DNA from 2 places in the Providencia sp. genome. Region 1 is predicted to be linked to the other one. Evidence: riboswitches for the same ligand, from Rfam matches in the RefSeq annotation. Region 1 holds a riboswitch; the other holds the start of a gene.
The links. Region 1 has a riboswitch for thiamine pyrophosphate ahead of thiB (thiamine ABC transporter substrate binding subunit). Riboswitches for the same ligand answer to the same signal wherever they lie in the genome.

Region 1 (11,534 bases):
GGGCCTTGATCAGGGCCTAACATAAATACCACGCTATCATTGCAGCCCGATAAACCGATTGAGTAAAGTTCACCATATTGGCTAGTTTCTATATCGAGTGATACGGCTTTAATGATGGGACGGTATTCATCGCAAGGTTTTAGTTGATATTCACCTTGTGAATTACGTGAAAACCAGACAGGAGCTGTTATGAAGCGTTCCATGAGGTAGCGTTCACAGGGGCGAATGTCTGTTTCAAGTAACTCAACACCTAGCTCCAGACAATTTTTTTCAAGATTCTGTAATTGCCGGTATTGATGGCAATAAATGGCGTAGACTTTTTCACGTTGAAAATCCGCTAACTCAATGAGTCGATAAGAAACATTGGGTTGCTCATCTAAAAGGTGGCGAACAATAGGCAATTTAGATTCAGATAAAAAACCAATAGCTTGCTGATAAGGTACTGTGATTTTACGGGGACGATTATCGGTAAGTAACCAATAGCTGACCTCAACACCCTGACGGGTATCTCTCCAGTGACGGCTAAGAATAAAGCCTTTTTCAGCAGGGGACATGGGTTGAGGCATTAGCTTACTCGTTGAAATTATCGGCAGTCTTAATATACATCATTGGTGGGTTTTTATACAGTGTTTTTTGTTAGGTTAATGTGTGACCCCAAGCAGTTTGGATGCAGGGTTATTTCCTTGTAATAGCTGAGTAGTACTACCATCATAGGCAATTTTACCCTCTGAAATAACTAAGGTTCTTGGTGCTATTTTCAGCGTATCTTCAATATTATGTGAAACCATTATTAATGTGATTTCTTTTGCTGAACAAATTTCGTCTAGTAGCGAGAGCATTTCGTTACGAAGTGCAGGGTCTAGTGCTGAAAACGGTTCGTCTAACAATAAAATAGGTTGGTTGCGAATCAGACAACGTGCAAGGGCTGCTCGTTGACGTTGTCCTCCCGATAATTGGGCTGGAAGTCTATCAAGGTGGGGGCTTAGGCTGACTTGTTCTGCCATCTCTTCAATTTGCTGCATTTGATCTTTTTTTAATCGTAAGCTTGGGTACAGACCAAGTCCAATATTTTGCCTAACAGTTAAATGAGCAAATAAATTATTCTCTTGAAATAGCATCGAAACAGGGCGCTTAGCTGGTGGGGTAGCGCTATGATCATAACCATTTAATTGGATAGTCCCATTTTGGGCAAATTGAAAACCACTAATCAGACTTAATAAGGTACTTTTACCTGCACCACTTGGCCCCATTACGGCAATCCTTTCACCAGCCTCGGCCGCAAAATCAAAATACATATTCAGGTTATCGTACTGGTAATCCAGTTTAGTTAATTTAATCATTATTTTTTCCTGAGATACGTTCGAGCAAGCTAAATAAACAAAAACACAATAATAACAATAGCATTGCGGTCACTGCGCCATCGTTAGTACGATAAGCCCCAATTTGTTGATAAAGATAATAAGGAAGCGTACGAAAATCCTCATTTCCAAATAGAGCGACAACGCCAAAATCGCCAATGGATATGACACAAGCAAAGGCTAACGCTTGTGCTATGGGTTTTTTGAGTGCTTTTAACTCTATTATTTTAAAACGTTTAAACCCACTGATAGCCAAAGATTGGCAAAGCGGGTTATAGCGCTCAGCAATATCTCTCATTGGGTTTTCGAGTACTTTGAGGGCATAAGGAATAGCGAGTAAGGCGTTCGTCATAATTACCAATGCGTAAGGAGACTCCGGTATCCCAATAGTTTCATTAAAAAAGATGAAAAAACCAGTAGCAAGAACAATACCTGGCATAGCTAGAATAATTAAGCCACTAAGTTCTATGGCTTGACCAATCCTAATAGCTTGGCGTAATCGAAGCTCTCGGCTGCTCCAAAGCAGCATTAATGTTAATAGTACACAAAGTAATCCAGCGCAAAGCGCAATAATTAATGATGTTGAGGTCGCTTGCCATAGTGCTGATTGGCTAAAAACAGAGATTAACTGACCGTTTAAACCATCAAAAATAACGGCTAAAAGTGGTGGAAGTAATAGCAACATCGCAGCAATAATTAATAAAGCATCACGGAGACGGCGAAATAAATTATCAGCAGGATCGTACCAATGAGTTTGGTGACTAAAGCCAACAGAGAATAAATTGTTTATTTTTTGGCATATAAACATTAAGCCAACACAGAAAAAAAGCTGAATTAAAGCGAGTATTGTCGCTCGGCCAAGATCAAAGTCGTAACTGAGAGACTGATATATAGCCAATTCGATGGTAGTCGCCGCAGGACCGCCGCCTAAGGCTAATACTGTTGCAAAGCTGGCAAAGCACAACATAAATATTAATGATGCAGTAGGTAGAATTTGCCTACGTAAATAAGGCCATTCTAAGATAGTAAATTGTTGCCACTCATTAAAGCCTAATTGCGCTGCACTTTGACGTTGTTCGATAGCAATATTTTCTAATGACTGTAATAGCATTCGAGTCGCTAACGGCATATTAAAAAAAATGTGAGCGAGTAAAATGCCCTTTAAGCCATAAGGCGAAAAAGTATATTCTAAGCCAAATAATTGGCATAGTTTTGCTAGCCAGCCTGTTTGTCCATAAATGGAGAGAATACCAAAGACAGCGACAAGAACAGGCAGTACCAATGTCATGGCACATAAGCGAATAAATAGTGTTCTACCAAAAAATCGCCTTCGATAAAGAGCTCTTGCAAGTAAAATAGCAGGGAGCACCGAGAAAATTGCAGATAAAAAGGCTTGCCAAAAGGTAAAGCCAATCACATGCCATAAATAGCTGTCATTTATGATCTCATCAATAGCAATTTCGGGTGCAAAGTGCCATAGCGCACCGAAGGCTAGTGATGCAACCGCCACTAATAAACCGGAAGCTAGTACTCCCGGTAACAGTGATGAGTTAATTAACGACTGACGGTGCTTTGCCATAAACGAGTCCATGATTGACGTTCTTTGGCAACTTCTTGCGCACTAAATTGCAGTGATTTTTTGGGTAGTGGTAACCGGTTATAGACATCCGGTAATGGAACATCAGTTACCGGATACATCCAGTTGGTTGTTGGTAAAGTGTTTTGAAATTCAGGTGTTAACATGAATTTTAGGAATTGTTTAGCCAGCTCAGGTTGTGGACTATTTTTAAGTCTAGCCGCAACTTCAATCTGCATATAATGCCCTTCATCAAATAAGGCAGCAGCATAATTATCTTTATTATCATTAAGCATTTGATACCCAGGCGATGCGGTATAGCTTAGTACAAAATCTCCTTCACCCTTTAAGAATAGGCCGTATGCTTCGCTCCAACCTTTAGTCACTGTAAGAGTTTTTTCTGACATATTTTTCCATGCATCAGCAGATTTATCGCCATACAGCTTTTCAATCCATAACATTAAACCTAATCCTGGAGTACTCGTACGGGGGTCCTGATAAATAATTTTCCAATTATTTTTGCTTGTTAATAATTCATTCATGCTTTTTGGCGGTTGTTTGATTTTATTGGTGTCATAAATAAATGCAAAGTAACCATAATCATAGGGAATAAAAATTGGGTTATTCCATTCAATGGGTAGCTTGAGGGCATCGGTACTTATGTCTGCTGGTGCAAATAATCCTGTTTTTTCGGCAGAATCAATTAGGTTGTTATCTAAACCTAAAATGATATCGGCTTTGCTTTTTTTACTTTCCATTCGCAAGCGGTTAAGTAAAGAAACACCATCGCCTAGCGAGACTAATTTTAATTCACAATCACATTGAGCTTCAAAACTCTTTTTGATTTGAGGTCCAGGACCCCATTCAGCTGCAAATGAATCATAGGTGTAAATAGTTAATGTCGGTTTCTCTGCCCATGATAAATGTGCAAAAGTCAGTACATTTAAAGCGATAAGATAGGTAAAAAGCTTATTTTTAAACATTTGTTTTCCTGCGCTAAAAATAAAAATACACAGGATTTGAGGGGGAACCGCGCTGTGTTTACAGGCGGTAGCTCAAATCCCTACGCCGGTATTAGCCGGATCAGGTTCTACGGGTTATTTCTCAGCCAAATATATTTAGGCACCCCGTTGAGACGCTTACTATTGTAGTGACTTCAGACATATCTGCAAACTGTATTGATATAGGTTTACCAGTTAGGGTATGTGTGAAACAATTGGGGTATCTTTCAAATTTGGTTATTGAGGTAGTCTAGTGATCGATGATGATGGCTACCGCCCGAATGTAGGAATTGTAATTTGTAATCGGCAAGGGCAGGTTTTATGGGCTCGCCGCTATGGTCAGCATTCATGGCAATTCCCTCAAGGAGGTATCAATCCTGGGGAGTCTCCTGAACAGGCAATGTATCGTGAATTATACGAAGAAGTCGGGCTACAGCGTAAAGATGTTAGGTTATTAGCATCTACCCGTAACTGGTTACGTTACAAATTACCCAAGCGTTTGGTGCGTTGGGATACAAAACCTGTTTGTATCGGGCAAAAACAGCGTTGGTTTTTACTACAATTACAATGCAATGAAGCTGATATAAACGTGCAGCGCAGTAAATCGCCAGAATTTGATGGCTGGCGATGGGTCAGTTATTGGTATCCTGTTAGGCAGGTAGTTTCTTTTAAACGTGAAGTTTATCGTCGCGTAATGAAAGAATTTGCTCCAATTGTAATGCCTTTACAGGAACAGAAATTACCACAACGACCTGTTTTTAATAACCGTAGGCGTGGAGCTAAGTAAGTCTATGTTGACGCGTTTGCGTGATATTGTTGAAAAAGTCGCTATGGCAACAAGTTTGACCGAAGCACTTGAAATTTTGGTGAATGAAACTTGCAAAGCGATGAGGACCGATGTGTGTTCTATCTACTTAGCAGATCATCCTCGCCAATGTTATTATTTAATGGCAACCCGTGGGTTGAAAAAGCCCCGCGGGATTGCTATTCGTCTTGGATTCGACGAAGGTGTAGTTGGTGCTGTTGGCCGCCAATCTGAAATGCTCAATTTAGCGGATATCCGTGAGCATCCTCAATATAAATATCTCCCCCAATTAAAGGAAGGCCAGCTTAAGGCTTTTCTTGGCGTTCCTGTCGTTTACCGTCGCCAACTTTTAGGTGTATTGGTTGTACAGCAGAAAGAGAAACGTTTATTTAACGAAACCGAAGAGTCTTTTATGGTGACGTTATCTATGCAACTCGCCGTAATTTTATCGCAAGCTCAAGCAAAAGGTGTTTTTGGTCAATACAGGCAAAGTCGAATAAAAGCGATTCCTGTCTCTCAGGGAATTGCAATGGCGTATGGCTGGCAAGATAATTCACAACCATCTTTTGATAGTGTTTGTGAAGCCAGTGCTATCAATAAAGATGATGAAAAACAAAGGCTAATAAGCGCTCTTGAGAGTGCGGCAGCAGAATGTCGTCGTATTAGCAAACGTTTTATGGCGAATTCATCAAAAGAAAGTGCAGCCATTTTTGATTTGTATAATCATTTGCTTAATGATCCTCAACTTAAAAAGAATTTATTCACATCTATTGAGCAAGGCGCGGTAGCCGAATGGGCTGTCAAAACGGTTATTGAGGATTATGTTGAACAATTTTCACGTTTACGTGATCTGTATCTTCGAGAGCGTGGTACTGATCTCAGAGCATTAGGTCAACGCTTACTTTTTCATCTTGATGATTCGTTAACACCAATAAATCAGTGGCCTGAGCGTTTTATATTAGTTGCTGATGAACTTAGTGCCAGTGTGCTTGCCGAATTGCCGTTTGAGCAATTAGCGGGTGTCATTGTGCGCGATGGTGCAACACATTCCCATTCGGCAATTCTTATTCGTGCTATGGGGATCCCAGCCATTATGGGGGCTGATGTTGAACCCTCATTACTGCATAACCGTCTTTTGATTCTAGATGGTTATCGTGGAGAAGTATTTATTGAGCCTGAGAATTTAATTGCTCAGGAATACCAGCAGATTATTGAAGAAGAAAATGTTTTAAGTCGTTTAGCAGAAGGCACTTTAGAGCAAGATGCTATCTTAAAAAATGGCGACCAAATTAAAATTTATCTTAATGCTGGATTGAGTCCTCGTTATGAGCAGCAAATCAATATGGGTGTTGATGGTGTTGGTTTGTATCGAACTGAACTTCCATTCATGCTGCATAATGGTTTTCCATCAGAAGATGAACAAAAGCAAATGTACCAAGAAGTGCTTGAACTCTTTCCAACTAAGCCCGTAGTACTAAGAACGCTGGATATTGGTGCTGATAAACAACTTCCTTATATGCCTATTAGTGAAGAAAATCCGAGCCTAGGTTGGCGTGGTATTCGTATTATGTTAGATCAACCAGAAATATTTCTTATTCAATTAAGAGCGATGTTGCGCGCTGATCATGCTGTGGGTAATTTACGGATTTTATTACCGATGATCACCAGTATTGATGAGGTTGATGAAGCTATTATTTTGATAAATAGGGCTAGAGATGAAGTAAGTAATTTACTTAAACAACCGGTTAAAATGCCACAAATTGGTGTGATGCTCGAAGTTCCATCATTATTGTTTTTATTGCCTGAATTAAAAAAACGAGTTGATTTCATATCGATAGGTACAAATGATTTTACACAATATTTACTTGCTGTTGACCGTAATAATACGCACGTAGCAACGCTATATGATAATCTTCATCCCGCCGTTGTGCGTTTTTTAGCAATGGTTTATGAAGAGTGTCGTCGTCTTAACATGCCAATCAGTGTATGCGGTGAAATGGCCGGTCAGCCACTGAGTGCAATGGTATTGATTGCCTTAGGTTATCGTTCATTAAGTATGAGTGGTAGAAGCGTTCCTCGAATGAAATATTTAATTCGGCAACTTGATCCAGAACTTATGTCTGAATTAGCTTTAGCCCTGCTGAGGGCAGAAACAAGTGACAGCGTTAGACTAAAAACAAGTGAGTTTATGGAGAAAAATGGTCTCGGTGGATTTGTCCGTGGTGGAATTTAATCCGTTTTTCTATGTTATTTATATGTGATAACCCTGTGTTATGATGCGCTATGATTTTAGCTTAACAATTTAAAGTGGGGAACGATGAGCATCAGCTATTTAGCATTACCCGAAATTGATCCCGTGATGTTCTCAATAGGGCCAGTCTCGCTTCATTGGTATGGTTTTATGTACCTCGTAGGTTTTGTTTTTGCCCTATGGCTTGCCGGTCGTCGAGCTAATAAACCTAATAGCGGATGGACAAAAAACGAAGTTGAAAATCTACTTTATATAGGTTTCGTCGGTGTGTTTGTTGGTGGACGTTTAGGTTACGTTTTCTTCTATAATTTACCTGTATTTCTTGATGACCCTCTTTATTTATTTAAAGTTTGGGATGGTGGAATGTCATTCCATGGTGGGCTCATTGGTGTTATCTGCGCCATGATGTGGTTTGCTCATCGTACTCGACGTCGATTTTTACAAGTTGCTGATTTTGTTGCGCCACTAATTCCTTTTGGCCTTGGTATGGGGCGTATCGGAAACTTTATTAATGGGGAATTATGGGGGCGCGTTACTCTTGATACACCTTGGGCATTTCTGTTCCCTCGTTCACGAAGTGAAGATATTCAACTTGCGATACAAGACCCTTCTTTAATGCCTATCTTAGAACAATATGGTGTTCTACCGAGACATCCATCTCAACTTTATGAGATGGCTTTAGAAGGCATAGTGTTGTTCCTTATTCTTAACTTATTTGTGCGTAAACCTCGTCCAATGGGAAGTGTGTCTGGTTTATTCCTCATAGGTTATGGTGCATTTCGTATTATTGTTGAGTTCTTTAGGCAACCCGATGCCCAATTAGGTTTATTTGGTGGCATTAGTATGGGGCAAATACTTTCAGTACCAATGATAATAGCAGGCGTATTGATGATTCTGTGGGCTTATAAATACGGTAAAAATATTCCTGCACATAAACCTGAAAATACGGCTGCGAAAAGTAAGTAAATTAATAAATTAAGGTTGATGCTATTGGCTTAGTATCAACCCGTAAAGCAAGAGAGCGACTATGAAGCCATATCTTGAGTTGTGCCAACGTATTATTGACGAAGGACAGTGGATTGAGAATAAGCGCACCGGAGTGCGTTGTTTAACTGTTATCAATGCAGACCTTGAATATGACGTTGGTAATAATCAATTCCCACTTATTACAACCCGTAAAAGTTTTTATAAGGCGGCTATTGCAGAATTAATCGGTTATTTGCGTGGTTATGATAATGCAGCTCAATTTCGTGAAATCGGTTGTAATACTTGGAATGCAAATGCAAATGAAAACCAAGTATGGTTAAACAATTCTCATCGCAAAGGTGAGGATGATATGGGACGTGTATATGGCGTTCAAGGTCGTTCTTGGCAACGTCCAGATGGTTCATATGTTGATCAGCTGAAAAAAGTAGTCAATAACCTGAAAAATGGCATCGATGATCGTGCGGAAATAATTACATTTTATAATCCTGGTGAATTTGAAATGGGCTGCTTACGTCCATGTATGCACACCCATACATTTTCACTATTGGGTGACACTTTACATTTAACGTCATATCAACGTAGTTGTGATGTGCCACTTGGATTGAATTTTAATCAAGTTCAATGTTTCGTTTTGTTGGCATTAATGGCTCGAATTACTGGACATAAAGCAGGCAAGGCATATCATAAAATTGTAAATGCACATATTTATGAAAATCAATTACCTTTGATGCGAGATGTTCAACTAAAACGTGAGCCTTTTGCATTACCGTCATTAACGATTAATCCTCAAATTAAAACGTTAGAGGATCTTGAAACATGGGTGAGTACCGATGATTTCATTTTAGACGGATATCAATGCCACGAAGCAATTAAATATCCATTTACAGTCTAAGTTACCTAATTTTTAAAGAACTTGGGTGTTGTTATTTGTTACAGCACCCCCCAGCTTCACTTCTTTGTAATACCCTCATCATCCTGCAATATTTATATAGTTCTCCTTTTATTTCATGATGTTATCAGTGAGAAATACGAATAAGTAAACTTTTAATTTGCTTAAATTTAAACTCTGCTTATTACTCAATTCATATTTTCATTTCTTCTAGAAAAAATTAATAAATTTATTTTCCTTAACTTATTTTTTGCGAAGCGCTTCCCAAACATGCACCTGCTGGTTGCAAGATTTTTATTTTGTTGGGAAGCGCTTCGTAAATTTGAATGTGATTGCTAGTGGCATGATATTTTTTTGTCAATATCAAGGCGTCATTACGCTGATTATTCATAAATATGGGAGTAAAGGAATCAATGAGAGTTGAAGTTAATAGCCGGCAAAATGGTTTTACTTTGATTGAAATTTTAGTAGTTTTATTTATTTGTTCTTTAGTCGTACTTCCTGCGTTATATAACTGGCAACAACAATTACAGCGACTTCGCTTAATTGATGCCGCAAGACAAGTAGCAGGGTTTATTTATAGTAATTTGATGGAAGGAATATACCTTAATCAACATCGAGTTTTGCAGGTTAATAATGATCAAGGAAGTTGGAATTTGGTTGTTAATAATGTAGCTACAGGAAAAGAAATTAGCAGACTAAACGATTCAAAACTTGAAGGGATTGGTATAAAAAAAACAACTCGTACTTCAATTGACCTTTATGGTAAGCAAGGAACAAGTCATGCTTTTAGCATCGAATTACAAAATGAAAATGAAGCTATTACTATTTACCTGTCAGCAATTGGGCGATTGAGAGGGTGTAGTAAACAGAAAATGGTGGGAATTCCACGATGCTAAGCTTTTCATCTGTGAAAAGATCAAATTTAGAGTTGGGCTTTTCTTTGATTGAAATGCTTGTAGCAATGGCTATTAGCAGTGTTATTTGTATTGCGGTTATGAGTACTATTCCAACATTGTTCAAACAAATTTATCAGTCATATTTTCAATATCAGATTGATAAAGATGTAAAACAAGTGCTTATCAATATGGAGAAAGACTTTAGGCGAATTGGATATTGCAGTGGCCTATCTTGCCAAGGAAAAGCAATTAAAATTGAGTCTAAACTTTTAAGTCGATACCCTAATTCATGTATTATTTTTGCCTATGACCAAGATTTATCTGGTAAATGGATTAATCGTAAATCGAAAAAAATTGATTCAGATTTTTTTGGGTACAGGTTAAATGGAAATAAATTAGAGTCTAACCGTAATGTGAATGATTGTAATGGAACTCGCTGGCAATCATTATTTGATGCAAAATTAATAACAGTTAATCAATTACAGTTTTATTGGAATGAAGCAAATGCATTACTTGAGATGATTATTAGCGTGGAAACCAAGTTGTTGCCTAAGAAAATATTTACTTATCGAACAGCTGTTATGATTAGGAATTTGCAATGACAAAGAAAAATGCACAAAAAGGGAATGTTGCGTTAATCATGGTTGTTGTATTAATGACAATGGGTTTATTACTACTCAAAGCATTACATTACTATCAAGAGCGGGCACGGGATGAACTCTATAATGAAACTAAATACCTTGAAGCTTTTAATCATGCAGAATCCGCACTTTCGTGGGGGTTGCTACAATCATGGAAGCTAAGTACGTCTAGAAAAACATATTGGGAGTGCCAAAAAGAAACAACGCAGGGTTGGAGCAGTTGTTTAAGGCATGTGAAAGGTAACAATTTTGTTTTATTAGGTAAAAGTGATTTCAAGCAAGGGGAGCAAATCAAAGTTTATAGATGGGTAACTTCGATTTCAGGTTCACAGAAAATTAAAATACGTGAAAAAGGTTGGCTTGATTACTGTATCGTTGAGAAAAAAGGATTTTGTCTGTGAAAATAAAGCAACAGGGTTTTGCTTTAATTGAGTCAATGATTGCCGTGGTTGTTTTTGCTATCCTACTGATAGCTCTGCTAAACTATACTCAATATATCACATTGAATTTTAATCAGATATATCAAAGTTCAACGGCAATAAGGATGTTACAAAGTGCATTGGAGCGAAAAGCTTCTTTTATAGAAATTACATCTGTAAATACAGAACAACTTTATCCTAATTGGCAGGTAGCAGAAACGTTATCATCAAAAGGGGATAAATGCACTGAATCTATTATGGCCTTAATAATTGATACACAACAGTTTTCTTTAAATCGTTGGTTTTGTATAGTCGCTGATTGAATACAATAGGAGAGGGATATGTTTCAGGTTTATCATTCTAATCAATTAGATCTATTAAAAGAGTTGATTGCTCATTTAATGGAGAATGAACCACTTTCTCATCCTTTTGAACAAGAAATTGTTTTAGTACAAAGTCCTGGTATGTCTCAGTGGCTGCAAATTGAATTAGCTAAACGCTTTGGAATAGCTGCAAATATCAATTACCCTTTACCTGCAACTTTTATCTGGGATATGTTTCGTCGTGTATTACCTGATATTCCTAAAGAAAGTGCTTATACCAAACAAGCGATGACTTGGAAGCTAATGACTATTTTACCTGAAGTCATTGGTGAAGATGAGTTTGAACCTTTAAGACATTATCTTCAACAAGATACAGATAAACGAA
Region 2 (11,534 bases), on a different contig from region 1:
GCGCAGCACTACGATTATCATGAGGTGTGAATTGTTCTAATTCTTCCGTTGAGTCTGCATAGCCTCCTGGCTGTGTTTTTGAACCAGCACTGACATTATTAATCGCTAAAGGTATTACATGGTCACGAAAATAAGGTGATTCTCGTGTAGATAATGACAGTTCAACATTTGGTGCTAATAAGCGAAAAGCACAAATCAGTTGCACCAGTTCTGTGTCATTCATTAAAGAGGCAGGTTCAATGCCACCAGCACAAGGTCGCAGGCGAGGAAATGAAATAGAGTAACGCGTTTGCCAATAATGTTGCTGTAGATAAAGCAGATGTTCGGCAACCATATAACAGTCAGTTCGCCAGCTATTTGATAACCCAATGAGTGCACCTAAACCAATTTTATCAATACCTGCTTGACCTAAACGTTCGGGGGTTGCTAATCGCCAATGAAAATCTTGTTTTTTGCCTTTAAGATGATGAAGCTGATAGGTGGGTTCATGATAAGTTTCTTGGTAAACCATTACCCCATCAAGACCTAGCGATTTTAATTCTCGATATTCGTCTGTGCTTAATGGCTGCACTTCCATCATTAACGAACTAAAATATTGGCGAATAATCGGCAGATAGCGCCGAAAATAATCTATTCCCACTTTGCTTTGATGTTCGCCAGTCACGAGCAATAAACTGTCAAATCCTATCTTGCGTATGGTTTCGCATTCATTAATGATTTCAGTCTCATTAAGTGTTTTACGTTTAATTCGATTGCTCATTGAAAAACCACAATAAGTACAATCGTTTGCGCATAAATTTGACAGATATAATGGAACATAAAAACCAACAGCATGGCCAAATCGTTGCCTTGTGAGCTTTTGTGCTTTTTGTGCCATTTGTTCGATGAAAGGGCGAGCGGCAGGGGAAAGTAACGCCATAAAATCGTCGAGTGTTAACGTATCACTTGCTAAGGCATCCATGACATTTTTTGAGGTTTTACTATGAATACTTAAGGTTATATCGTCCCAATTGAGCGCCTGTAAGCGTTCACTGAAGCTGGCGTTCATTGCAGCTCCCCTAAGAAACTCGTTAAAGGGCTTGATGCTTGAGCTTGTTGTTTTGATGCTGCAAGACCACCTTGATAGGCAAGTTCGGCCGCTTCAACTGCCATTTTGAAAGCTTTAGCCATCAATATGGGTTGTTTAGCAACAGCAATCGCGGTATTAACAAGGACAGCATCTGCGCCCATTTCTATTGCTTCGACTGCATGGCTTGGTGCGCCAATACCAGCATCAACGATAACGGGAATACGTGCTTGCTCGATAATAATTCGTAGCATTTCTTTGGTGACTAAGCCTTTATTTGTGCCAATTGGTGCACCCAGAGGCATAACTGCGGCGCAACCGACTTCTTCTAAGCGTCGACATAAAACTGGATCAGCACTGCAATAGGGAAGTACCACAAAACCTTCTTTGACGAGTTGTTCTGCTGCTAATAATGTTTCAATCGGATCCGGCAATAAGTATTGCATATCGGGATGAATTTCCAGCTTAACCCAATGAGTACCTAGTGCTTCACGAGCAAGACGTGCGGCAAATATGGCTTCTTGCGCGTTCTTTGCCCCAGAGGTATTTGGCAATAATTTTATACCGAGCTCTTGCAATGGCAGCAAAATACCATCGTCTTGTCCTCGTAAATCAATTCGTTTCATGGCCATAGTGACTAATTGACTGCCTGATGCTTTGATAGATTCTTGCATCACGCTAGCGCTAGCAAATTTACCTGTGCCCGTAAATAAACGCGATTGAAATGTGAAATCTGCAATTTTTAACATGATTAGCCTCCTGCAATAGCTTGAAATAGCAAGATATTATCTTTTTCATTAATAAGATGACTATCCCACTGGCTCTTAGGAATGACGATTTGGTTTATTGCTAGTGCTGAGCCTGATGTTTGGCGACCAAGTGTGATAAACAATTGAGTGACCGTCATTGGCGATGCAAACTGCATCGGTTGGTCATTAATTATGATATGCATGTTTCCTCTCGACAGATAGAGCACTGCATAGATGGGGTGAGCTGCAATGTATTCCAATGTTGTTGTTTTCCATCGAATAAACGCAATTTACCACTAAGAGAAGAAGGCAGACCGACTAGCAACTTAATCGCTTCGAGTGCTTGTAATGTGCCAATGATGCCGACGACAGGACCTAAAACACCCGCGGTACGGCAGTTGCGTTGTGGCTCCTCATTTTCAGGATAAAGACAGGCATAACAGCCTGAGCTAAATGGCGGCTCAAACACCATGAGCTGCCCGCCAAAACCGACAGCACTGCCGCTGATTAAGATTTTATTCGTTTTAACACAAGCCATGTTGACAGCATGGCGAGTTGCCATATTGTCACAGCAATCAAGGACTAAATCGACTTGTGCGACTAACGGAATTAATGTATCGATATCCAATTTTTTCTGTAAAACGTGTGTTTTTATCAGCGGGTTTAATTGGTTAAGTCGATGGGCGGCTAATTGTGCTTTAGATTTTGAAATATCATCAGTGTTGTAGAGCATTTGCCGTTGTAGATTTGAAACATGCAATTCATCGTGATCGGCAAGCCATATCTCACCAACACCCGCCCCCGCTAAATAGAGACTAGCGGGTGAGCCTAATCCTCCTAGACCCACAATGAGTACTTTGCTATTTTTGAGTTTCTGTTGTCCTACAGGGCTGACATCTTCCAGTAATAGCTGGCGGCTGTAACGCATAAATTCTTGGTCACTTAACATGATAAGTTCCTTCGAATAATCATAATGAGCCATATTTATATTTTTCATAATTATCAATAAAATTAATAAATTATGGATTTCATTATGATTACCAATTAATTAATGTGAATTATCGCTTTCAACTAAATCCAACAGTACCTTTGTCGCCTTTTGCCAATCTTCAGCTTTGGTGATCGCACTGACGAGAGCGACACTGCCGACACCGGTTGCAAGCACCGCAGAAACTCTATCTATTGAAATACCGCCAATGGCGACAGTGGGGTATTCAGGGGTGGCTGCCACCATTTTTTTGAGTGTCTCAAGTCCTTGAGGTGATGATGGCATCTCTTTGGTTTCTGTCGGAAAAATATGCCCCATTGCAATATAAGAAGGGCGCACCGATTTGGCGATGGCAAGCTCACGTTCATCGTGGGTCGAAACACCTAGGCGCAGACCTGCTTGATGAATGGCAAGTAAGTCAGTAGTTTCCAAATCTTCTTGCCCAAGGTGAACGCCATAAGCACCAAATTCGACTGCTAGACGCCAATAGTCATTGATAAATATGCGTGCGTTGTATTGTTTGCCAAGCGTGATGGCTTTTTGGATATCATCACGAACTTCGCTATCGGTCTTGTCTTTAATTCGCAGTTGGAGAGTGGAAACTCCCGCATTAAGCAGGCGTTCAATCCATTCTACGGAGTCGACAACAGGGTACAGACCAAGACAGTGTTCAGTCTCCGGAAATGGAGTATCCGGTAAATTAAGCAATTTTTTCATCACTGACGACCTCTGCGCTATGGTATAACTCGCTACCGTGAGCTCGAAAAGCTTCTGACATTTGCGTCATTCCGTTCTCTTTTTCAATCGCTTCTTTTGCTGCTATTTCTTTTTGTGCAGCATAGTCTCTGACTTCTTGTGAGATTTTCATTGAGCAGAACTTAGGACCGCACATAGAACAGAAATGAGCAACTTTCCCTGAGGCTTGAGGCAAAGTTTCATCGTGGTATTTGCGTGCCGTTTCTGGGTCTAATGCTAAGTTGAACTGATCTTCCCAACGGAATTCAAAACGTGCCTTAGACATTGCATTATCACGAATTTGAGCACCGGGGTGCCCTTTAGCAAGATCCGCAGCGTGAGCAGCAATTTTATAAGTGATAAGGCCTTGTTTCACATCTTCTTTATTTGGTAAGCCTAAATGCTCTTTGGGGGTGACGTAACACAACATCGCGCAACCAAACCAACCAATCATCGCAGCACCAATACCGGAAGTGAAATGGTCATAGCCCGGAGCGATATCGGTAGTTAAAGGGCCTAATGTATAAAATGGCGCTTCGTGGCAATGTTCTAATTCTTCCGTCATATTGCGACGTATCATCTGCATTGGCACATGTCCTGGACCTTCAATCATCACTTGAACGTCATATTCCCATGCGATTTTAGTCAATTCACCTAGGGTATGTAATTCTGCAAATTGCGCTGCATCATTAGCATCTTGAATTGAACCTGGACGCAGACCATCTCCTAGCGACAGTGATACATCGTAGGCAGCGCAGAGTTCGCAAATTTCACGAAAATGTTCATATAGAAAGTTTTCTTGATGATGTGAAAGGCACCATTTTGTCATGATAGAGCCACCACGAGAGACAATACCCGTAAGGCGTTTTGCGGTCATGGGGACGTAGCGTAATAAAACCCCTGCGTGAATGGTGAAGTAGTCAACACCTTGTTCAGCTTGTTCAAGTAAGGTATCACGGAACATTTCCCACGTGAGATTTTCAGCCACACCGTTTACTTTTTCTAGTGCTTGGTAAATGGGTACCGTGCCGATTGGCACTGGGCTATTACGTAAAATCCATTCACGAGTTTCATGGATATAACGACCAGTGGATAAATCCATGACGGTATCCGCACCCCAACGGGTTGACCAAATCAATTTCTCAACTTCTTCTTCGATGGATGACGTGACTGATGAGTTACCGATATTGGCATTCACTTTAACTAAGAAGTTACGGCCAATAATCATCGGTTCAGATTCAGGATGGTTTATATTTGCAGGAATGATCGCACGGCCTGCGGCGATTTCTTGGCGAACAAATTCAGGGGTAATATTGTCTGGTAAATTAGCGCCAAAGCCTTGTCCTGGATGCTGTTGCAGAAGCACTTCACCACGAATACGTTCGCGACCCATATTTTCACGAATGGCAATAAATTCCATTTCAGGGGTTATGATCCCTTTACGTGCATAGTGCAATTGAGTGACGCACTTTGTATTTTTCGCTTTTAATGGATGCGGGCGATTATTAAAACGTAGGTGGTCGAGTCCTGCATCTGCTAAACGTTGCTGGGTGAAATCAGAGCTGAGGTTTTTAACGGGTTCAATATCTGCGCGTGCTTGTATCCAAGGTGCCCGAATTTTTTGCAATCCTGCATGCACATTTAGCTCGCAAGCGGGGTCACCATAAGGCCCTGACGTATCATAGATAGGAATGGGTTCATTCTCTTCGAATTGAGGATTCTCATTATCGCCCCCAATCAGCGTGGGAGAGAGCTGAATTTCACGCATTGGAATTTGAATATCATCCCTTGAACCTTGTAAATAAATGCGTTTTGAATTGGGAAATGACACACCAGAAACGGTATTAATGAAGTCTTCAGCGGCATCCCTTTGTGCTTTTCGAGTGCGAGCAGGGGCGGGTTTTGCAGAAATATTTGTGGTCGGTATAGCATTAGTTAAATTTGTATTATTAGACATAGCAATTTCCTGACATCGTCACGGGCTATAACGCATTTATAAGTTGTGCGTATTAGCAGGTTTATCGTAAGAAAGTTGCTTGTCAGGAGTTCGGAGGAGTAATAATAAGACGTTGCGTATTGTGTTGTAATTCACCATATCGTTTGTTTTTCAATCACCGGTTTTAGGTGAGATTAAGTCAAAAATGATGGTTAATACGCTGAGTGATTACTCTTGTTCCCTTCGCGGGTATTAACCCGATCAGGTTCCGCGGATCCCGAATTAACGGTCTCAGCCCGATGCAAATGCATACTAGGCACTCCGACAAGATGTTTTAGTATAGGTTTCTTTCTGATTATAACAAGTATTTTCCTCGTCATTCTTCAAGCGATAAGTGCGTTGGCCGCTCTCAGCTACCCAAGTCACATACTTATGTATGCTCCTTGGGATATCCTCGCTTGCCGCCTTCTTCTCGCTTGAATAATTTAGAGGAACCTTGGAAAAGATTGGCTCGTTTTCCGCCTGCTTCTCACTTGAATAATTTAGAGGAACCTTTGGAAGGGCTAGTTAGTTAAAACCAAGATCAAAACTAAGACCGAAATTACAAGTTTGGGCCTACAAACTCCAAGTATATTGCGGCCAGTTATTTTCATTGGCGGCTTGTTGTAAGCGTGGGTCGCCGTTGATAATAAATACTTCATCGGCAAAGTAGCACATGGGAAGGTCGTTGGCAGAGTCGGTGTAAAAGTAGATATAGGCATCGGTGATGGGTTGGTGGCTTACCCAATGCATTAGACGCTTAACTTTACCTTCTTTGAAAGTGGGAATACCTTCTATTTCAGTAGTGTAGCAACCACTTTGTTGCTTGATATCAATGCCCATGGCGACGTCAGCATTAAGTTTGTTTGCTACCTTTTTAACAATAAATGAAACGGTTGCGGAGATCACAATAATCGGGATCTTTTGAGATCGATAAAAGGCGATCGTGCTTAATCCTTCGGGATAAATTCGCGGAATAATAATGGTGTCGATAAAATCATCGAGCCACAGATCGACTTGCTCTGTTTTTATATTGGCAAGAGATTGCAAATTAAATCGCAAATATGTTGCCATATCTAAAGATCCTGCATTGTATTGCGCCATCATTGTTTTATCAGCCTCGACAAAACGGGGGTCTTTGATGATTTTTTTATCCCATAAATATTGCGTCCACAGTACGCTGCTATCTCCTTGAATTAAGGTGTCATCCAAATCAAAAATGGCTAATTTGTTCCGCATTTTTATTTTTCCATGATTAAATTAGCTTAAGGCGCGAATTTCATTTTTATTAAACATCAGTTCAAGACGTGTTCCGGGCTCAAAAAGTCGTTCTGAAGAGCGGTTAAGTAGGTCAACTGTCATATTTCCTGCTGGCGTATTGACTGAATAACGAATGATATTGCCCAGTAATTGATGGTCGACAATAATAGCATCAACAGGATGCGAAATATGGTCTGCATATTGACGTCCCGCTTCTTTTACATAAATAGATTCGGGACGGATCGCGAGGGTGCCTTGTAGATTTAGTCCCAGCATGGCATTGGCTTTCTCTGCGGTAACGAGATTATAGTTACCCATAAAACGTGCTACAAACTCATTAGCCGGTTGAGTATAGATATTTTCTGCTGTATCGCTTTGAACAATCGAGCCTTTATTCATTAAAAAAATTCTATCTGACATGATCATTGCTTCATCTTGATCATGAGTGACAAAAATAGTTGTCAGTTTTAGTTCACGCTGAATATGACGAATTTGTTGACGTAAATGTTTACGAATACGAGCATCAAGGGCTGATAAAGGCTCATCGAGCAATAATATTTGCGGCTTCATCACCAAAGCGCGAGCCAGTGCCACTCGTTGACGCTGACCACCAGACAATTGATGCGGATATTGCTGCTCTTTCCCTTGCAGTTCAACCATTTCAATCACATCGGTGACTGCTTTTTCCCTTTCTTTACTATCAACTTTGCGCATCTTCAGGCCAAAGGCAATATTTTCGGTCACCGTCATATTAGGGAACAATGCATAACTTTGAAATACCATACCTACGCCACGCTGCTGAGCAGCTTGATGGGTAATATTTTCACGACCAATATAGAGCTCACCACTATTTAGTTGCTCAAGACCTGCAATACAGCGTAAAAGCGTTGATTTTCCACAACCGCTAGGACCTAGCAAAGTAATAAATTCGCCTTTTTCAATCGTAAACTGGATATCAGAAAACACCTGATTTTGACCAAAGGACTTACTTAAATTTTCGGCAATGACATAGCTCATCATTAATCTCCAGAACGATTCAATCGAGTTGCTAACCAAGTCAGCAGCAACGTAAAGAGGAAATAAGACATTACCAGCGCTGAGGTAAAGTGACCGCTAGTTTGACGCATATTGAAGAGATAAATTTGCAGTGTTTCATAACGGGTTCCTACCAATATATTGGCGAAAACAAATTCACCCATTAGAAATGAAAATGAAATTAATAATGAGACAAGAAAACCTTTACGAATATTGGGTAGCACAATCAATATAAAAGCTTTAAATGTGCTAGCACCTAATAGGTGAGCAGCATCCATCAAGTCATGCAAATTAATACCTTGGAAACTATTCGCCAAAGCACGATACATAAAGGGTAAGGTGATGGTGAAATAGGTGCCAATTAAAATCCACGGCGTGCCGACTAATATAAATGGTTCATCAGAAAATATTTGTAATAAACCGACGGAAGAGACTACGGGCGGGATGGCAAAAGGTAAAATAATCAATAAGTCCATTACACTTTTTAGTTTGGGAAAACGATAAAATACCGCAAAGGTCATGGGGAGAATAATCAACGTACTGACGAGTAGGGTACCAAAACAGATAATCAATGAACGCCCAAAAGCCATTAAAAAACGTGGATCTTGCCATAATTGCAAATACCATTTTATTGATAAAGAGTCTGGCAGAACCGTTGCCCCCCATTGGCTGGCAATAGAATAAAGAAAAGTGGCGATAATGGGTAAAGCTAGTAGGCTTGCAACACTAATTAGAATTAATTTGTGCAGCCACAGGCTAGGAGCTTGACTAGATTTAGTTATCATTGGGCTGATTGCATTATTACTTTGCATGGTAGCTCCGTTTTAATAACCAATGGTGAATAGCGGTAATAAAACCAAGAATAGCAATTAACAAGACAGATAGCGCCGCCGCCATATTCGGTTCTAAGAATAGATCGCCAGAAACTAAGCTGGCAATTCGGATAGTAACCAGATTGTAATTACCGCTAGTCAAGGCGTAGGTACTTGCGTATGCCCCAACCGCATTGGCGATTAAGATAATAAAAGTACCGAGTAATGCAGGGGAGATGACAGGAATAGCGACCTTAAACCAATATGTTAGTTTACTAGCACCCATCGTTTTTGCAGCTTCTTCCCACTCTGGTTTTAGGGCATCAAATGCAGGGTAAAGTAATAAAACTCCTAACGGTATTTGGAAATAGATATACAGCAGCATCAACCCATTGGCGCTATAAATATTAAAGTCTTCAATAATCCCCCATGCTTTAAGTTGCAAGGTAATCGCACCGTTAAAGCCTAAAATAATAATAAAAGCAAAGGCGAGAGGAACACCACTGAAGTTACTGGTCATTGTGGTGAAAGAAATCATTATTCGGCGGACTTTACCTTGCATTTTATAAATAGAAAATGCCGTCACGCTAGAGATCAATAATCCAATCACGCTACAGAAAATTGAAAGCCATAATGTATTTTCAAATGCTTGTAGATAAAAATCATTGGTGAAGACTTCAAGATAATTGGCAACTGACCACGCTTCTTCGTAAATGAAACTATTAATCAATACCCAAATCATTGGCGCAATTTGAAATAGGCAAAACAGCGTGATGAAAGGCAGCATTAATAAAGCCGCCTGCCAATGAAAGCGAGCCAAATGTTTTTTTAACATGGCTATTTTGCCTTGTTGTTGAGCTGTCTGTTCGCAAGGAGCGGTAATGTCGGCCATTAATTGCCTCCTACCAGTAACTCATGACAAACGGATTTATCGGGATAGTTCACACCGAGTAAAGCACACAGGGTTCCGCAAATTGCGGTCTGTTCCATCTCGCATTGGGGATCATGTGAAAACTGTGTTCCGATAACGAACAGCGGAACAGTGCATTCTTCTGGTAAAATGCCACCATGGCTGCGATCATTATTCATGCCGTGATCACTGGTGATAATCACTTGATAACCTTGCTCAATCCATGTCGGAATATAGTTCGACAAAATAATATCTGCTTTACGAGCGGTATTACGATATTGCGCTGAATCAAAACCAAACTTATGTCCTGCATCATCAATATTCATAGGATGAATGAGTAAAAAGTCAGGAGAATATTGAGTGCGTAAATATTCTGCATCAATAAATAAATGGTCATCAGGATAGCTATCAGCTTGATAAAAACAGCCATATTGAATAGCGAGTTGTTCATCATGAGTAAAGCGGTCACGAATCGCCACAAAAGGCGCTCGGTTATAGAGTTCGCTCACCCAGTAATAAGCCGCCGCTGCGGTGATTTTTCCGGCTTTACGTGCTAAGGAAAAAACACTGTCGAAATGGGATAACCGAACCACTTCATTGTTTACAATGCCGCTTTTAACGGGTGAAATACCTGTCAGTATGCACTCATATAAAGGGCGAGACATTGAGGGGAGTTCACACTCCATTTTATAAAGTGTTGCACTATCAGCCTTGATTAAGCCATTGAGATAGCCCATACAATGATGGGCCACTGAATAACTTAAACCGTCTAGAACAACAAGTATGACCTTTTCTGACATTATCAATCCTAATTACTGCTGGTGGATTAAAACTTGCTGTTGCCACATTTTCGGCAAAGTACGAGATGACTTTTCCCAACCCTCTGCATCTTTAATGGGATGAGCATTTTTATATTGTGCTTCAGGGAGTAATTTAGATTTAATTGAATCTGGTAATGTCAGATATTGTGCACGAATAGGGCGAGCATAACCTTCCGCCAGATTTAACTGTCCTTTATCACTGAAAATATATTCGCGAGCTAATTTAGCTGCATTTGGGTTTTTGGCATATTTGTTGATAATCGTGGTATAACCTGAAATAACCGAACCATCTGATGGAATAACAACGGTGAAACGATCGCGGTTGATCTGATCGCGATAATTCAGTGCGTTAAAGTCCCATAAAATACCGACTTCAACTTCACCTTTTTCGATATTGGCGACAGTAGGATCGTTTACTGATAAGCGCTTTTGTTTAGCGAGTTCAGCAAAAAATTCAATGGCCGGCGTGAGGTTGTTTTCATCACCACCACGAGCAAAAGCAGCGGCAAGGACAGCGTTGTTAGCTTGTGCTGCTATACCCACGTCACCGACGGTGACTTTATATTTACCTTTGAGTAAATCGTCCCAACTTTTTGGTGCGTCTTTGACTAACTCATTGTTAATCATAAAAGCAATTGACCCAGTATAAGCTAGCGCCCAATGCCCATCTTTATCTTTTGCCCAATTAGGAATTTGTTCCCAAGTTGTCGGTTTATAAGGTTGAGTCACCCCTTTTTGCACAGCGACGGGACCAAAAGAGGCACCAACATCACCAATATCTGCCGTTGCATTTTTTTTCTCAGCTGCAAATTTTGCGATTTCTTGGGCCGAACTCATATCGGTATCTTGGTGTTTTAATCCATATTGGTTTTCTAAATCCTGCCAAGTTCCTTTCCAGTTAGCCCATGAATCTGGCATTCCCACACTGTATACTTGCCCTTCTTTTTTTGCCGCATCAATTAATTTAGTTAAATTAGCATCTGCTGCTAATGTAAGGCTTGATGTTGTTAGAGATATTAAAATTGCAGGAACGATAACTTTCATCTTTTCTCTCACTATTGAGGAGCCGTATTGGTTAATTAGCATGCTAAGTTGATAAGATGACAATCAGTTGAAAGATTTATGACGCTTTTTGTATAATTTGTACTTAAAGCTGTATCATTTTGTTTATGAAAATGAACAA

Region 2: it holds a riboswitch for thiamine pyrophosphate, as region 1 does, so the genes downstream of both, thiC (phosphomethylpyrimidine synthase ThiC) here and thiB (thiamine ABC transporter substrate binding subunit) in region 1, are expected to answer to the same signal.

What each region holds. Positions count from the first base shown of each region.
Region 1 covers NZ_JBQDNB010000008.1:15,411-26,944, reverse strand. Annotated here, with positions in the region: gene ACTH6U_RS08440 (DNA polymerase II) at 1-566, opposite strand, end outside; gene thiQ (thiamine ABC transporter ATP-binding protein ThiQ) at 642-1,340, opposite strand; gene thiP (thiamine/thiamine pyrophosphate ABC transporter permease ThiP) at 1,333-2,937, opposite strand; gene thiB (thiamine ABC transporter substrate binding subunit) at 2,913-3,917, opposite strand; TPP riboswitch at 3,977-4,074, opposite strand; gene rppH (RNA pyrophosphohydrolase) at 4,189-4,722, shown strand; gene ptsP (phosphoenolpyruvate--protein phosphotransferase) at 4,727-6,973, shown strand; gene lgt (prolipoprotein diacylglyceryl transferase) at 7,058-7,957, shown strand; gene ACTH6U_RS08405 (thymidylate synthase) at 8,019-8,870, shown strand; gene ACTH6U_RS08400 (prepilin-type N-terminal cleavage/methylation domain-containing protein) at 9,281-9,766, shown strand; gene ACTH6U_RS08395 (prepilin peptidase-dependent protein) at 9,760-10,368, shown strand; gene ACTH6U_RS08390 (YgdB family protein) at 10,365-10,808, shown strand; gene ACTH6U_RS08385 (type IV pilus modification PilV family protein) at 10,805-11,149, shown strand; gene recC (exodeoxyribonuclease V subunit gamma) at 11,168-11,534, shown strand, end outside.
Region 2 covers NZ_JBQDNB010000041.1:7,951-19,484, forward strand. Annotated here, with positions in the region: gene thiH (2-iminoacetate synthase ThiH) at 1-1,048, opposite strand, end outside; gene ACTH6U_RS20280 (thiazole synthase) at 1,045-1,815, opposite strand; gene thiS (sulfur carrier protein ThiS) at 1,818-2,018, opposite strand; gene ACTH6U_RS20290 (HesA/MoeB/ThiF family protein) at 2,006-2,764, opposite strand; gene thiE (thiamine phosphate synthase) at 2,864-3,520, opposite strand; gene thiC (phosphomethylpyrimidine synthase ThiC) at 3,504-5,495, opposite strand; TPP riboswitch at 5,696-5,808, opposite strand; gene ACTH6U_RS20305 (HAD family hydrolase) at 6,090-6,752, opposite strand; gene ACTH6U_RS20310 (ABC transporter ATP-binding protein) at 6,774-7,790, opposite strand; gene ACTH6U_RS20315 (ABC transporter permease) at 7,793-8,620, opposite strand; gene ACTH6U_RS20320 (ABC transporter permease) at 8,610-9,512, opposite strand; gene ACTH6U_RS20325 (alkaline phosphatase family protein) at 9,512-10,330, opposite strand; gene ACTH6U_RS20330 (ABC transporter substrate-binding protein) at 10,343-11,395, opposite strand.